2 regions of the Synechococcus sp. B60.1 genome follow, and region 1 is predicted to be linked to the other one. Evidence: predicted binding sites of a transcription regulator. Region 1 holds the regulator's gene; the other holds the start of a gene.

Evidence for each region. Region 1 encodes NtcA, which controls nitrogen genes in cyanobacteria. Its sites were predicted from a motif close to GTANCNNNNGNTAC; they were not measured.
Region 2: a site for NtcA is predicted at 1,308-1,321, ahead of NW863_RS10660 (P-II family nitrogen regulator). Genes of this name have one in related genera too.

The regions. Positions count from the first base shown of each region.
Region 1 covers NZ_JANSJN010000042.1:796-8,670, reverse strand. The annotation lists partial or broken gene NW863_RS06385 (hypothetical protein) at 1-639, opposite strand, end outside; gene NW863_RS06380 (hypothetical protein) at 822-1,343, opposite strand; gene NW863_RS06375 (phycobiliprotein lyase) at 1,356-1,910, opposite strand; gene NW863_RS06370 (S41 family peptidase) at 2,016-3,329, opposite strand; gene petB (cytochrome b6) at 3,537-4,184, shown strand; gene petD (cytochrome b6-f complex subunit IV) at 4,252-4,764, shown strand; gene leuB (3-isopropylmalate dehydrogenase) at 4,939-6,084, shown strand; gene ntcA (global nitrogen regulator NtcA) at 6,210-6,884, opposite strand; partial or broken gene NW863_RS06345 (M61 family metallopeptidase) at 7,124-7,875, shown strand, end outside.
Region 2 covers NZ_JANSJN010000099.1:3,347-9,735, reverse strand. The annotation lists gene NW863_RS10665 (IctB family putative bicarbonate transporter) at 1-1,199, shown strand, start outside; gene NW863_RS10660 (P-II family nitrogen regulator) at 1,381-1,719, shown strand; gene NW863_RS10655 (ammonium transporter) at 1,849-3,255, shown strand; gene ispD (2-C-methyl-D-erythritol 4-phosphate cytidylyltransferase) at 3,379-4,086, shown strand; gene NW863_RS10645 (MATE family efflux transporter) at 4,083-5,507, opposite strand; gene cobM (precorrin-4 C(11)-methyltransferase) at 5,678-6,389, shown strand, end outside.

The sequences.
Region 1 (7,875 bases):
CTGCTCGGCGGCGATCACCCCCCCGTTGGCGCGGATGAGCTGGCCAATCAAGGCATAGCGCTCCTCTTCCAGGTTGGCGTTGGGATCCCCGTCCCCAAACAGGAAGCTGTACACCGCCTCCAAAAAGTTCATCTCCGATTTTTCCCGGCGGGGTTGCGCCCGACCGGAATAGCCCCCGTAGTAGGGGTAGGGACTCCAGAAGGGGTTGCCCACCCAGAGGTCGGGAAAATAGAAGAAGACCCCCCCTCCCCGCGAGCGGCTGCGGTTGTCCTCCTCACGGCTGCTGGCCATCTGCAGAGCCATCAACGCCAGGGTGATGAGGATAATCGACACCACCAACAGGATGCCAAAGGAGATGCGTAGGCCGTAGAGAAACCCCCCCCACAGCTTGCGTCGCAGAACCGCCAGCCGATCCTGCTGCTCCTTGCGCTTGAGAATGTCGCGAAAGTCGGGCGGGAAAACGTAGGCGATCTCCCCCTGCCGCGAAACCTGGAGATGCCCCCCAGCCTTTTGGGCTAACTGCAGCAACTCCTGTTTGGCCTCCTCTAGGGCCAGGCCTGTGCTGGAGGCAATGTCTCCCAGAGTGACCCGCAGGCCCAACTGCTCTACCGCATCCATGACCAATGTTTGTGTAGCCACTCTCAACCTCCGCTGGTTACCTACTGTTGCCCGGGATCCGACTGGGACGCTCGCCCAGCATCTGCAGCCAAGGGTTACAGCCATCCCTATTCCCAGTATCTCTCTTCAACTCAGGGGCGACGAGGGCGGCTGTTGCTGCTTTTGGGTCAGGCGGCCTGTCTCTGCACCAACCCAGGGCTGGGCTAGGGCAGCCAGGCCATCGCCACCAGCAGAGCGAAGAGGATCCCGATCAACACCCACGTCAGCCGTTGGGTATTCAAGGGGGGAGCAGCCTCGCTGCGGCTGGGATCAGCGACTTTCGGCAGGGAAGCTGGACGGCGGAGGCGCTCATAGACCAGACGGCGTTCCCCCGGCTTGGCCTCTTCCAGGTGGCTGAGATCTGGGATTTCGAGCAACCACTCTGCTGGTCGCCGCAGACGAGGTGCCTGCCAGATGCCCAACACGTAGCGGGCCTGTTGAGCGACCTCCGGATCCGGGTTGCCCAGCAAGGTTTGCACCAAGCGGATCGCCTCCTGGCTCTCTCCAAGGGCCTCCTGGGCCAAGGCCTGCCAGAGCCGCAGCTTGCCCGCTTGCGGGTAGCGGCTTTGGGCCTGTTTCACCTGTTCCAGAGCCTGGCGGTATTGTCCCCGCTCAAAGCTGGCCTGAATCCGGGCCAAATGCTGGGGCAGGCGCAAGTCTTCGGGAGGGATCAACTCCGGCTCCACCGATAAACCCCCCTAGGTGAGCTTTTGCTCCACCCCAAACCCCACCAGCAGCAGCTCCTCTAGGGGCTGACCGTGAGGGGGGCGTTGGTAGGTGAGGATCTGCCGCAGGCGCAGGCGCGGGTTGAGCAGGGTGATGGTATCCACAGCAACGACGCGGGTGTAGGTGGTGGTCATCACCAGTTGCAGGGATTGCGGATCAAAGCGGAAGTCGGCCACCATGGGCCGCTCCTCTTCATAGGCGCGATCGCGCAGATAGTCACCTTCAAGACCACGGGCGCTCTCTCGCCGGGGCACAAACAGCATGTTCAGCTCTTGCCCCACCTCCTCTCCCTTTTCAGAGACAGTCTCAAAGGCAAGGTGGAAGCCCAAGAAGCCGTCGACGCCGTGGTTGGGGTAGTTGTTGTCCCTCAGCACCTTCTCCTTAAGCTCAGGGGTGAGGGTGCGAATGGTGAACTCCGTGCGGGAGCGCTCCACCTCCCCGCGATCCAAGTAGTGGTAGGTGCGCTCGGTGTGCCAGGCGCCAATGCAACAGTTAAAGAAGTAGTGAAATTGCTGGAGGGCGTTCATGCCAGAGCGACTGACAGCTCAACCCAATCCTAAAACGAATTGCAGACAAATAGGCCCGCCCATCCCCGCCGGAGATGATAGACCCCCCTGCCCCCCTTCCTCACCTCAGGTATTGGCTGCCGCTGGGATCCCCTGGGCCACGGCCAAAGTTGACCCCAACACCTCCAAAGCCCGCTGCAACTGCCCATCCTCAGGGCCGCCCAGGGTTTCTGCCGTTAGGGGAAGAGGGCCCTCGGCCACCATCACATCCGGCTGGATCCCTTGGCGGTGAATGTCGTGGCCGTTGGGGGTGAGGTATTTGGCAGTGGTCACGGCCAGCCCGGAGCCGTCCGCCAGCTCCAGCAGGGATTGGATCAGCCCCTTGCCGAAGGTGCGCGTTCCCACCAGTTGTGCCCGCCCGCTGTCCTGCAACGCCCCCGCCAAGACTTCGCTGGCACTGGCACTGCCCTGGTTTACTAAGACAACCAAGGGGGCTGCTGTGAGAACTTCGCCGGTGGCGGGAATGCTGTCCTGAATGCCATAGCGATCCGTCACCCGCACGATGTCGCCTTTGGGGATCCAGAAGCGGGCGATCTCAATGGCCGCCTGCAATAGCCCTCCGGGGTTGTTGCGCAGATCGAGGATGTAGCCCTGCACTCCTCGCGCTTCTGCGGCCTGGATGGCCTGACGCACTTGAGCGGCGGCATTGCCGTTAAACTGGCTGAGGCGGATGTAGGCTACCTCCCCCTGGGGCAGCTTGAAAAAACCGGTGCGCACCGGGTTGATCAGGATGGACTGGCGCACCAGCTCCACCTCCCAAATGCGCTCCTGCCGCTTCAGCCGCAGACTGACCGGAGTGCCACTGGGACCCCGCATCCGTTCGGCCACCTCGTCCAGGCTCAGGCCTGCTACTGGCACCTGATCCACCGCCAGGATCTCATCCTGAGGTTGGATCCCCGCCCGCTCGGCAGGAGTCCCCTCCATTGGGGCAATGACCCGCACCGCTCCCTGCTCGTCGATGGCAATCTGGAGGCCGACACCGCTCAGCTCCCCAGCCGTAGAAGTCTGCAGGCTGAGGTAGTGCTCCCGATCCAAAAAGCGCGTGTAGGGATCCCCCAGCGTTGCCAGCATCTCCTCAATGGCCCGGTAGGTCTCTTGCCGATCCTGGAGGGGCCGAGAGAGAAAGCGCTGCCGCACCTGCCACCAGTTCTGCCCGTTGAACTCCGGATCCACATAGGCCCGATCCACATAGGCCCAAGCCTGGGCCAGCAGTTGCTGCTCTTCCCCCCAGCGGCTGGCCTGCACCTGACAGGCGCCAAGGCTCAGGCCCGCCCAGAGCAGGCACCCCAACAACAAGACTCGGACAGCCTGGCGTAACGCCCATCCGATCCCCAACCCTCTCCAACTGCTTTCCCCAGATCTCGGCTTCTGCGCAATCATCGGAGGATCTTGACTAAGGAAGAAGTTAAGAAATACTAAGAAGCGTGAACAAGATGAGACATCAGCAGGCGTTTGGGCTGCTGGGATAGGGATCCCTGTGTCAAAGCTGAGCCCGACTTCATGATCGTGTTAACGAGTTATGTTACAGTGCTGTGTGGAGTGGGCCCGTCCCCCCCTGGATATCCAACTCTAAAAATTGCAGGCATCATGAGCAAAGTTTACGACTGGCTAGACGAGCGGCTGGAGATCACGCCTTTCGTCGATGACGCAACCGGAAAATTTATTCCGCCCCACGTTAACATCTTCTACTGCCTCGGCGGCATCACGCTGGTGTGCTTCCTCATTCAGTTTGCCACCGGCTTTGCCATGACGTTTTACTACCGTCCGACGGTGGCCGAGGCTTTTGAATCGGTCAACTACATCATGACCCAGGTCAACTTTGGCTGGCTGCTGCGCTCCATCCACCGCTGGAGTGCTTCTATGATGGTGTTGATGATGATTCTACACACCTTCCGGGTTTACCTAACCGGTGGGTTTAAGAAGCCGCGCGAGCTGACCTGGGTAACCGGTGTAATCTTGGCAGTACTGACAGTTTCCTTTGGGGTTACGGGTTACTCCCTGCCTTGGGATCAAGTGGGCTACTGGGCGGTCAAGATCGTCTCCGGCGTGCCCAGTGCCATTCCGGTGGTGGGTGATGCCCTAGTCCAGCTTATCCGGGGCGGCGAGGCCGTTGGCCAAGCCACCCTCACCCGTTTCTACAGCCTGCACACCTTTGTGTTGCCTTGGCTGACAGCGGTCTTCATGACTATGCACTTTCTGATGATCCGCCGCCAGGGCATTTCTGGACCCTTGTGATCCCAGGCCGGTTCGATCCCCAAGTTCCTCTTGCTAAGCCTTTTTACCCCAGACAAGGAGAACGGCTATGCCTGTCTCGAAGCAAGTAATAGCAACTGAGGTCATTACACGCAAAGTTGACCTGGACAACCCCAAAGTTTTGGCCAAGCTGAAGAAAAACATGGGCCACATGACCTACGGTGAGCCCGCTTGGCCCAACGACTTGCTCTTTATGTTCCCGGTGGTGATCCTAGGCACCATCGGCGTGATTGTCGGCCTGGCGGTCATGGATCCGGCGGGGGTGGGCGAGCCGGCGGATCCTTTTGCCACGCCGCTGGAAATTCTGCCAGAGTGGTATCTCTACCCCGCGTTTCACATTTTGCGCATTGCTCCCAACAAGCTGCTGGGCATTGCCCTGATGTCGGCCATTCCGGTCGGCCTTCTGTTTGTGCCCTTCATCGAAAACGTCAACAAGTTCCAGAATCCGCTGCGCCGCCCCGTAGCAACGACGGTGTTTTTGATCGGCACCCTGGTCACCCTCTATTTGGGCATCGGCGCCACCTTGCCTCTGGATAAGTGGGTCACCCTGGGCCTGTTCTAGAGAGCGGAATATCTTTTCTAGTTTTTGTGGGTTGATAGCTCTAAGTGCAGCAGGCTGATGGCCGAGCTGCACTTTTTTATTGAGATTCGGAGAACTTTCCTGGGGGACTTTTCGGCAAACCTGTGGGCAAAGGGATGGTAATATCGCTACGCACTTCTCTTACCGTGACCGCCCATGAGCGTTCCTTCCTCTGCTGCTCGAACCTATCGGATTACTGCCCTGGCCGGAGATGGCATCGGCCCTGAAATCATGCAGGTGGGGCGGGCGGTTTTGGATGCAGTGGCCGCTCAGATGGGGTTTTCCCTCCAGTGGCAGGAGGGCCTAATTGGTGGAGCAGCCTACGAAGCCACTGGGGATCCCTTGCCCCCAGAGACCTTGAAAATGGCCCAGGAGAGCGATGCTGTTTACTTGGCGGCGGTTGGCGACTTTAAGTACGACACCCTGCCGCGGGAGAAGCGTCCTGAGCGGGCTTTGTTGGGCTTGCGGGCTGGCTTGGGGCTGTTTGCCAACTTGCGCCCGGTGAAGATCTTTCCGCAACTGGTGGAGGCCTCTTCCCTCAAGCCAGAGGTGATCGCCGGGATCGACCTGGTGGTGGTGCGCGAGCTCACCGGCGGCATCTACTTCGGCCAACCCAAAGGGATCTTCACAGATGCCACGGGATCCCGGCGGGGTGTAAACACCATGGCCTACAGCGAGGCCGAGGTGGATCGCATTGCCCGCGTGGCCTTTGAACTGGCTCGCAAGCGACGGCGCAAGCTCTGCTCAGTGGATAAGGCCAATGTCCTGGAAGTGTCGCAACTGTGGCGGGAGCGGGTTACCGCCATTGCGGCTGAGTACCCCGACGTGGAGCTTTCCCACCTGTACGTCGATAACGCTGCCATGCAGTTGGTGCGCTGGCCGAAGCAGTTTGACGTCATTCTCACGGAGAACCTCTTCGGGGATATTCTTTCCGATGAGGCAGCGATGCTGACTGGATCCATCGGCATGTTGCCCTCTGCCTCTTTGGGATCCTCTGGCCCTGGGGTATACGAACCAGTACACGGGTCAGCCCCCGATATTGCCGGACAAGACAAGGCCAACCCTCTTGCCCAGGTGCTCTCTGGGGCAATGCTGCTACGCTACTCTTTGGATCAGCCCCAAGCTGCCGACCGCATCGAGCAGGCTGTCGAGGCAGTTTTGGCCCAGGGCTACCGTACCGCCGACATCTACTCGGAGGGGATGACCCTCGTAGGCTGCCGCGAGATGGGAGAAAAGATCTTGGCTGCTCTGGCCCAGCAGCAAGCCTCCCCCCAAGGATCGCCCTCAGCCGCCGGCGGTTGAGTGGGGGTTCCCTTGCTGGCGCGGCTACCCCTCTCCCAGAGGGAGGGATTGTCCCGACGAACGGTGGCACTGCTATTACTCTTTATTGGAAATTCTTGGAAACGTCCGCGGGCCAGCTTCTTCCCTTAGGCAAAGCGATGGCCAAGCTGCATCGGGTCGTGGACGGTGATCTTTTTCTTGTGGATGGAAATGTAGTTCTTCTTGCGCAGCTCCCCCAACAGACGCGTGATGGTGACACGGGTTGAGCCAATCGCTTCCGCAATAGCCTGGTGAGAGAGCTTGAGATCGATGGTGACTCCATTGGGGCCGGGCACCCCGAAGTCGCGGCAGAGGATCAGTAGAAAGCTGACCAGGCGGGATCCCATGTCGCGGTGAGCCAGTGTTTCAATCATCATCTCTGTCTGCAGGATGCGAGAAGCCAAGCTCTTGAGCAGCAGCATGGCCAGCTCAGCGTTCTCCCGCAGCGATTTTTCCACCTGTTCGATGGGCAGAGAGAGTAGCTCGACGCGGGTAAAGGCCACCGCGTGATAGAAGCGGTCGGAGCGCTGCCCCGTGATGAAGGAGAGCACCCCAAAAATGCTGTTTTCCCGCAGGAGAGCAACGGTAATTTCTTCCCCCATTTCGTAGACCCGTGAGAGCTTGACAGCTCCTTTCACCAAAAAGTAAACCCGCTCCGCCGGATCTCCAGGGAAGAAGATGGTCTTACCGCGTTCAAACGTTTCGATAACCGGAGGATGGTGAGGCCCTCCTAACTGTTTGAAGGCTGCAATCAGAGATTTTTCCGCGATGGCCACCACCATATTCGTCAACCTTTTAAAGCCAGTTTATACCTAAGATCAACCTATAAATCAGATCGGGAGATTTGGGGCGCACCGTATTCCTGTTGACTGGAAAATTACCCTAGGGGCAAGATTATCCTAAGCTAAAAGGTTCTGCCCGGATACCTTTGTAGCAGGAGCTACATTTTTAAAGTCTCGTCTCTTGTCCAGCAGCGAATCCAGGACCAGGGGCGGGGGCCGTAATCGATTGGAGGGGTTTTATGGGGATCCCGGAGGCGGCTGTGGCCACACCTTCTCAACCGAGCCGTCAGCACTTCACAGTACGGATGCCGGAGCCGGCCAATCATCTGCTGGAGGTGGAACTACTCCAAGAGGTGGATCCAGAAGCGCCTCTGCAACTGCGGCTGCCGGTGTGGACGCCGGGATCCTACCTGGTGCGGGAATATGCCCGCCATGTGCAAGAGTTTCAGGCGGCAACGGAGCAAGGGATCCCTTTGGCCTGGCGGAAGGTAGATAAGAACACTTGGGAGATCGAGCCGCCCCGCTGTTCGGCTGTGAAGGTTCGCTATCGGGTCTATGCCTATGAGCTGACGGTGCGCACCAACCATTTGGATCTCACCCACGCCTACTTCAACGGGGCGGCGCTCTTTTTCTATGTGCCCGGTCGCGAGCGGGAACCCTACACCTTGACGGTGATCCCTCCCAAGCCAGATTGGCGCATCGCCACCAGTTTGCGACCTTTGATTTCTTCTTCTGAGGATCCTGCTTCCGGCCAGTCTTTTGTGGCGGCAGACTACGACGAGCTGGTGGATAGTCCGGTAGAGGTGGGCCTGCACCAGTTGCGGTCGTTTGCAGTGGAAGGGATCCCGCATTACTTCGTGGTCTGGGGAGCAGGCACCCTGGATTTGGAGCAAGCGGTGGCCGATGCCGAGAAAATTGTCCGGGCCACTGCAGCGTTTTTTGGCGGGTTGCCCTACGACCGCTACTGGTTTATTGTGCATTTGTCGCCAGG
Region 2 (6,389 bases), on a different contig from region 1:
CCACCGGCATCCTCGGCCTAATCCTACTGGCCATGGCGGCGCTTGTGGTCTTGAGCTGGCTGGTGGAAACCCCGACTGGGCTACCTGTCCATCTGCCCCTGGGCCTTTTCTGGGGAATTGCTACCCTGGCAACGCTCCTCTCGCCGGTTCCCTATGCGGCGCGGGATGGCTGGCTGAAGCTGACGCTCTACTTAGCCGGCTATCTGCTTTTGCATCGTCTGCTGCGCCAACCCCAATTCCGAGATGGGATTGTTGGATCCCTGCTCTTGGTCAGCCTGGGGATGGGGATCTACGGCCTGCGGCAGTACTTTTACGGGGCGGCCGAACTGGCCACCTGGGTAGATCCAGAATCGGGCTTGGCGGGCCTGACACGGGTGTACAGCTTTCTGCGCAACCCTAACCTGTATGGGGGCTACCTGGTTCCCCTCCTCCCCTTGGGGCTGGCTGCCATTTGCCTCTGGCCGGGTTGGGGGATCAAGCTTCTGGTGGGGTTTACAACCGCCGTCAACCTTATCTGTCTGGGGCTGACCTACAGCCGCGGTGCCTGGATTGGGGGGCTGGCAGCGCTGGGGATGATGGCCCTGCTGCTGGCCCAATGGTACGCCCCCCGCCTGCCGGCCCGTTGGCAGCGCTGGACGGTGCCGGCTCTCTTGGGAGGGGGCGCAGCCGCGCTGCTGCTTGCCATCTTGACGGTACGCCCCTTGCGGCTACGGGCTCAGAGCCTCCTTTGGGGACGGCTAGATACCAGCAACAACTTTCGCCTCAACGTCTGGGCGGCGGTGCTGGAGATGATCCGCGACTTTCCCATCTTGGGGATCGGCCCTGGCAATGTCGCCTTCAACCGCGTCTATCCCCTCTACCAGCGGGGCAACTTCAGCGCCCTTGCAGCCTACTCGGTGCCGCTCCAGATTACCTTGGAGACGGGCTTAGTCGGATCCCTAGCTTTTGCTTGGTTCCTCCTGGTGCTCTGGGATCACGGCTGGAGAGGCTGGAAACGTTTACTTGCCTGCCGGGATCCCCAGGGCCTGTGGGTGGCGGCAGGTTTAGCAGCCTGCACCGGCATGATGGCCCACGGCCTGGTGGACACCATCTGGTACCGTCCCCAGGTGCAGATGCTGTGGTGGCTGGCAGTGGCCCTCGTCACAGCCAGTCTGGATTCTCCTCGATCCTCAACGGCCGGTGAAAGACTAAGCTCGTGAGATGCCAGCGCGAACTTCTTAAAAAGCTAAAGTAGCCCAGGCCTAGCCTTCTGGTCTTGACGAGAGCAAATCTAGAGTGGTAAGCATTCTCAGTAGAAGAACGAAAATGTATCTAGATTTACAATTTGCAGGTTTTAGTAGTGTTAGAAATTAGCGGGATTGTTGGGGATATGGGAGGCCAATGAAAAAGATCGAGGCTATAATTCGGCCCTTCAAGCTGGATGAGGTGAAAATTGCCCTGGTCAATGCCGGAATTGTCGGCATGACAGTGAGCGAAGTGCGGGGTTTTGGTCGGCAAAAAGGACAAACCGAGCGCTATCGGGGATCCGAGTACACGGTAGAGTTCCTGCAAAAGCTGAAGGTGGAGATCGTGGTCGAAGACGACCTGGTGGACACGGTGGTGGAGAAGCTGATCGCGGCGGCTCGCACCGGCGAAATCGGGGACGGCAAGATTTTCATCAGCCCTGTCGAGAAAACCATTCGCATCCGTACCGGCGAACTCAACCAAGACGCCCTGTAAAGCAGGGAAGGTCTTGGAGCCTGGGTAGCTCGATCCGAGTCCCAGGCTGGCTTGCAGTGGGCAAATGAGGGATCTTTGCCCCAGTTAATGCGTTGTAAAAGTACCGTCACTTTAGGTGAGTCGAAAAGCATGTCTACAAGGATGATCCAAAGACTCAAAGGCCAAGCACTGCAGTGGCTTTGGCAACCAGCTCAGGGGGGCCTAACTGCTGCTCTGACGATTTCGCTGGTTTTCCTGTTGGGTCAGGAGAGCGCCTTCGCTCAGGACGCGGAAGTCGTACAGAAACATGCTGACATTGTCTGGACGCTGGTGGGGGCAGCCTTGGTGTTCTTCATGCAGGCGGGGTTCGCCATGGTGGAGACGGGCTTTACCCGCGCCAAGAATGCCGCCAACATTATGATGAAAAACCTGATGGACTTTTGCATGGGCTGTTGCGCCTTTTGGTTCATCGGGTTTGGCCTGATGTTTGGAGAAAATACTGGCTTCTTTGGCCGGAGCTGGTTTGCTTTCAGTTGGCAGCAAGCCCACGAAGCAGGGGACTGGCCTTTTACATTCTTCGTCTTCCAGATGGTGTTTGCCGCCACCGCTGCCACCATTGTTTCCGGGGCCATGGCGGAGCGCACCAAGTTCGTGGCCTACCTCATCTACTCTGTCGTCATCTCTGGGCTGATCTACCCCATCTCGGGGGGCTGGGCTTGGAATGGGCTGTTTGGCGACTACAACGGTGGCACCAGCGGCTGGCTGGAAGATCTGGGCTTCATCGACTTTGCCGGTTCGGGCGTAGTGCATTTGGTGGGGGGCGCTTCCGCCTTAGCCGGGGCCATGGTGCTTGGCCCTCGCATCGGCAAGTACGGCCCCAACGGAGAGCCACGGGCGATTCCCGGCCACAACCTGCCTCTGGGGATGTTGGGGGTGTTTATCCTCACCTTGGGTTGGATTGGGTTCAACGCCGGCTCGACCACAGCCGCCAGCCCCGATATCGGCTGGATTGCCATGAACACGCTGCTGGCAGCTTCGGCAGGGGCTATTGGGGCGATGATCACCTGCTGGGTGCATTTTGGCAAGCCGGATATGACCTTTGCCGCCAACGGGGTGCTGGCCGGCTTGGTAGGGATCACTGCTCCTTGCAACACTGTCCACCCTCTGGGAGCTTTGATCATCGGTTCGGTGGCCGGGATCCTGGTGGTCATCTCGGCGGTGATTCTGGATACGGTGCTGAAGATTGACGACCCGGTGGGCGCCGTTTCGGTACACGGCACCTGTGGTATTTGGGGGGTGTTGGCAGCAGGGATCCCTTGGTTTGCCCACGCCAACTCAGGGGTGACCTGGGCGCAATTTGGGGTACAAGTTGTGGGCGCTCTAGCCTATTTCTTCTGGCCTTTCATCACCTGCTTGATCCTGTTTTTGATCCTCAAGGCAACCGTTGGCCTGCGCACCAGTGCTGAAGAGGAGCTGGCCGGCTTGGATGTGGGCGAGCATGGTAACGTGGCCTACCCGGATTTTGTGATTGCTTCTGCCGAGTTGGACCAACCTTGAGGCGGCACCCCGGCTCTGAAGGGGATCCAGCGGCACCAATCGCCACTGTCAACGATGAGGAGGGCCAAGCCTGGCCCTCCCTGGCTGTAAACTGGGATGCGGTTGGATGCACTTTTGGATCCCATGCACCTGTTGATCCCGGCGGCTGGCAGCGGCAAGCGAATGGGGGCGGCGGTCAACAAGCTGTTGTTGCCACTTTTGGGTCAGCCTGTCCTGGCTTGGACGTTGCGGGCGGCAGATCGGGCGCATTCCATCGAGTGGATTGGCATTCTCTCCCAACCCGGCGACTGGCCGGCCATGGAGCAGATCCTGGCGTCCATCGAGCTGTCCACGCCGGTGCAGCTTCTGCAAGGAGGGGTGACGCGGCAGGAGTCGGTTTACAGGGGGGTGGAGTATCTCTATGGGCTGGGAACGGTGGAACGGGTGTTGATTCACGATGGGGCCCGCTGCCTGGCCACCTCTGAGTTGTTCGATCGCTGCAGCGCCGCCTTGGAGCAAGTGGACGGCTTGATTGCCGCGATCCCTGTCAAAGACACGATTAAAGTAACCGCAAGCGGCCCCAAGGGGATCCAAATCGAATCGACACCGGAGCGTAGCCGGCTGTGGGCAGCCCAAACGCCCCAGGGCTTTCGCCTGTCGCTGTTGTGGCAAGCCCATCGGGAGGCACTGGCCCAGGGGTGGCAGGTAACCGATGACGCAGCCCTATTCGAGAAGCTGGGTTGGCCGGTTTACATCGTGGAAGGGGAGGAGTCTAATCTGAAGTTAACCACCCCCTGGGATCTGGTGCTGGCCAAGCAAATTCTACAGCAGCGCCTCGATCCGGCGCGCTAGCCCAACTCACTATGGCGGTGGCCCTGCCGCAGAGCCGCCTTCTGCCACACCCGACTGCGCCAGCGGCTGAGCAACAGGCTGGCCAAGCCGGCGACATAGATCAGCATGGCCAACCAGCCCCCCACAGCCCCCCATCCCAACCCCGGCAGAAAAGGGATCCAGCTTTGGGGAAAGATCAGTATTTGCGCCAAAGGCAAGAAAAAGAGCCAGCTCATCCCGAGCATGATCGCCATGGGTGCCCGCACATCTCCCGCGCCGCGCAGGCATCCCACTGCAGAGAAGTTGATGCCATCGAAGAGAAACGAGACTCCGATGATCCGCAGCAGCCTCCCCCCCAGATGCAGAATTGCTGCGGCGTTGGCGTCTTTCCCTGTAACGAATAGGCCGAGCAGGGCTTGCCCAAAAAGCGCCAGCCCGCCGCCGATCACAGCCATGTAGCCGAGCGTCCAGCCCATCACGGCATTTCCCAAGCGCATTGCCCAAGCTGGCTGACCGGCGCCAATAGCCTGGCCCACTAGCACCGTGGCCGATTGTTCCAGGCCGATGGCTGGCAAATAGGCAAAGCGAGACAACATCAGACACAGGTGGGCCGTTGCCCCCTCCACAGCCCCCAACTGGCCTAGCATCAACTGAAACACCGTGAAGGAGCTCATATCCGCCAAAGCGTAGATCCCAATCGGCAGGCCCAATCTCAGCAATGGCCGCAACGGTTTCCAGCCCGTGCGCCAGGTTTGCCGCGTAGCGTAGTCGCGGTGGATCCAAGCTGAGAGAAACACCAGCAGGTAGAGGGTCAGCTCCCCATATTCCGACAGGATTGTGCCCCAGGCGGCTCCAGCGATCCCCCAGTCCAAGCCGAAAATGAATAGGGTATTGAGGATGCTGTTGAGCAACACGCTCCAGCCACTCACCCAGAGAGTGATCCAGGTGCGGCCAATGCCGTTAAAAAAACCCGACAAGGCAAAGGTGCCCAAGAGGGCAGAGCCTCCCCAAACGCGAATTTGCCAATAGGCCGCTGCTTGCTCCGCCACCCCCGGCGGCAGGGGCAGCCCTCCATACAGCAAGCCTCCCAACAGCGACAAGAGACCGCACAGGGGAAATAGGCCCAACCCCAGCCCCACTCCCGACCAAGCATAGCGAGAGGCCCCCTTTGGATCTCCGCTGGCGTAGGTTTGCGCCACCAAGGTTTGCACTGCTCGCCCCAGACTCAGGAAGGGGGTCAAGGCCACCTGGGTGGGCAGCCAGGCGGCGTTCATCCCGGCCAAGGCTTGGCTGGAGATTTGACCAATAAACCAAGTGTCGGTTATGCCCATCAGCGCCTGGATGCCAGCGCTGAGCACCAAGGGCATCGCCAACCTCAGCACAACCCCATGATCCACCCGTGGGATCCCTCGGGCATCTAGCCGTTGCGCAATGCCCCTCACACCCTTTCCCTCCTCTGTGCTGCGCAACAACAGGCAACCTCTCGACTGAGCTGTCTGTATGCTATTATACTACAGAGATAATACGGACTGGAGCGAGGGAGGGATCCCTTCCCACCTTTGGGAGATTAGCTGCTGTTAGGATGCTGGCTGCTGGGGCGAGAGGAGAGCGGATGAGCGAGCAGACTTCATCCTACTGGCCTGTCCACATTGTCGGCGCCGGCCCCGGGGATCCTGAGCTGATTACCCTGCGGGGCCAGAGAGTACTCGCGGAAGCAGATGTAGTATTCTACACAGGTTCTTTGGTGCCGGAGGGGCTGCTGACCCATTGTCGCCCTGGGGTGGAGGCCATCGATACACGCGCTTTCACCTTGGAAACGCTGCTGCCTCAGATGGTGGAGCGGGTCAAGGCAGGGCTGCGGGTGGTGCGGCTGCAGGATGGGGATCCGTCTCTTTACGGTGCTCTGCACGAGTTGCTGATTCGGCTGGCGGAGGCTGGGATCCCCTTTGAGATCGTGCCGGGGGTGAGCGCCTTTCAACTGGCAGCCGCCCGTTTGCAAGTGGAGCTAACGGTGCCGGAGCTGGTGCAGACGATCATCCTCACCCGCGCCAGTGGCCGGACGCGTGTGCCGGCAGCGGAAGCCCTGGCCAGTCTGGCGGCTCACCGCGCCTCTCTGTGTCTCTACCTGAGCGCCCGCCATGTGGAACAAGCCCAGGCGGATCTAATGACCCACTATCCTGCCGATACCCCGGTGGCCATTTGCTACCGTCTGGGCTGGCCGGACGAGCGGATCTGGCTGGGATCCCTGGCGGAGATGGCAGCCCTCACGCGGCAAGCCGGCCTGGAACGCACCGTGCTCTACCTCATCAGTCCCGCCCTACGGG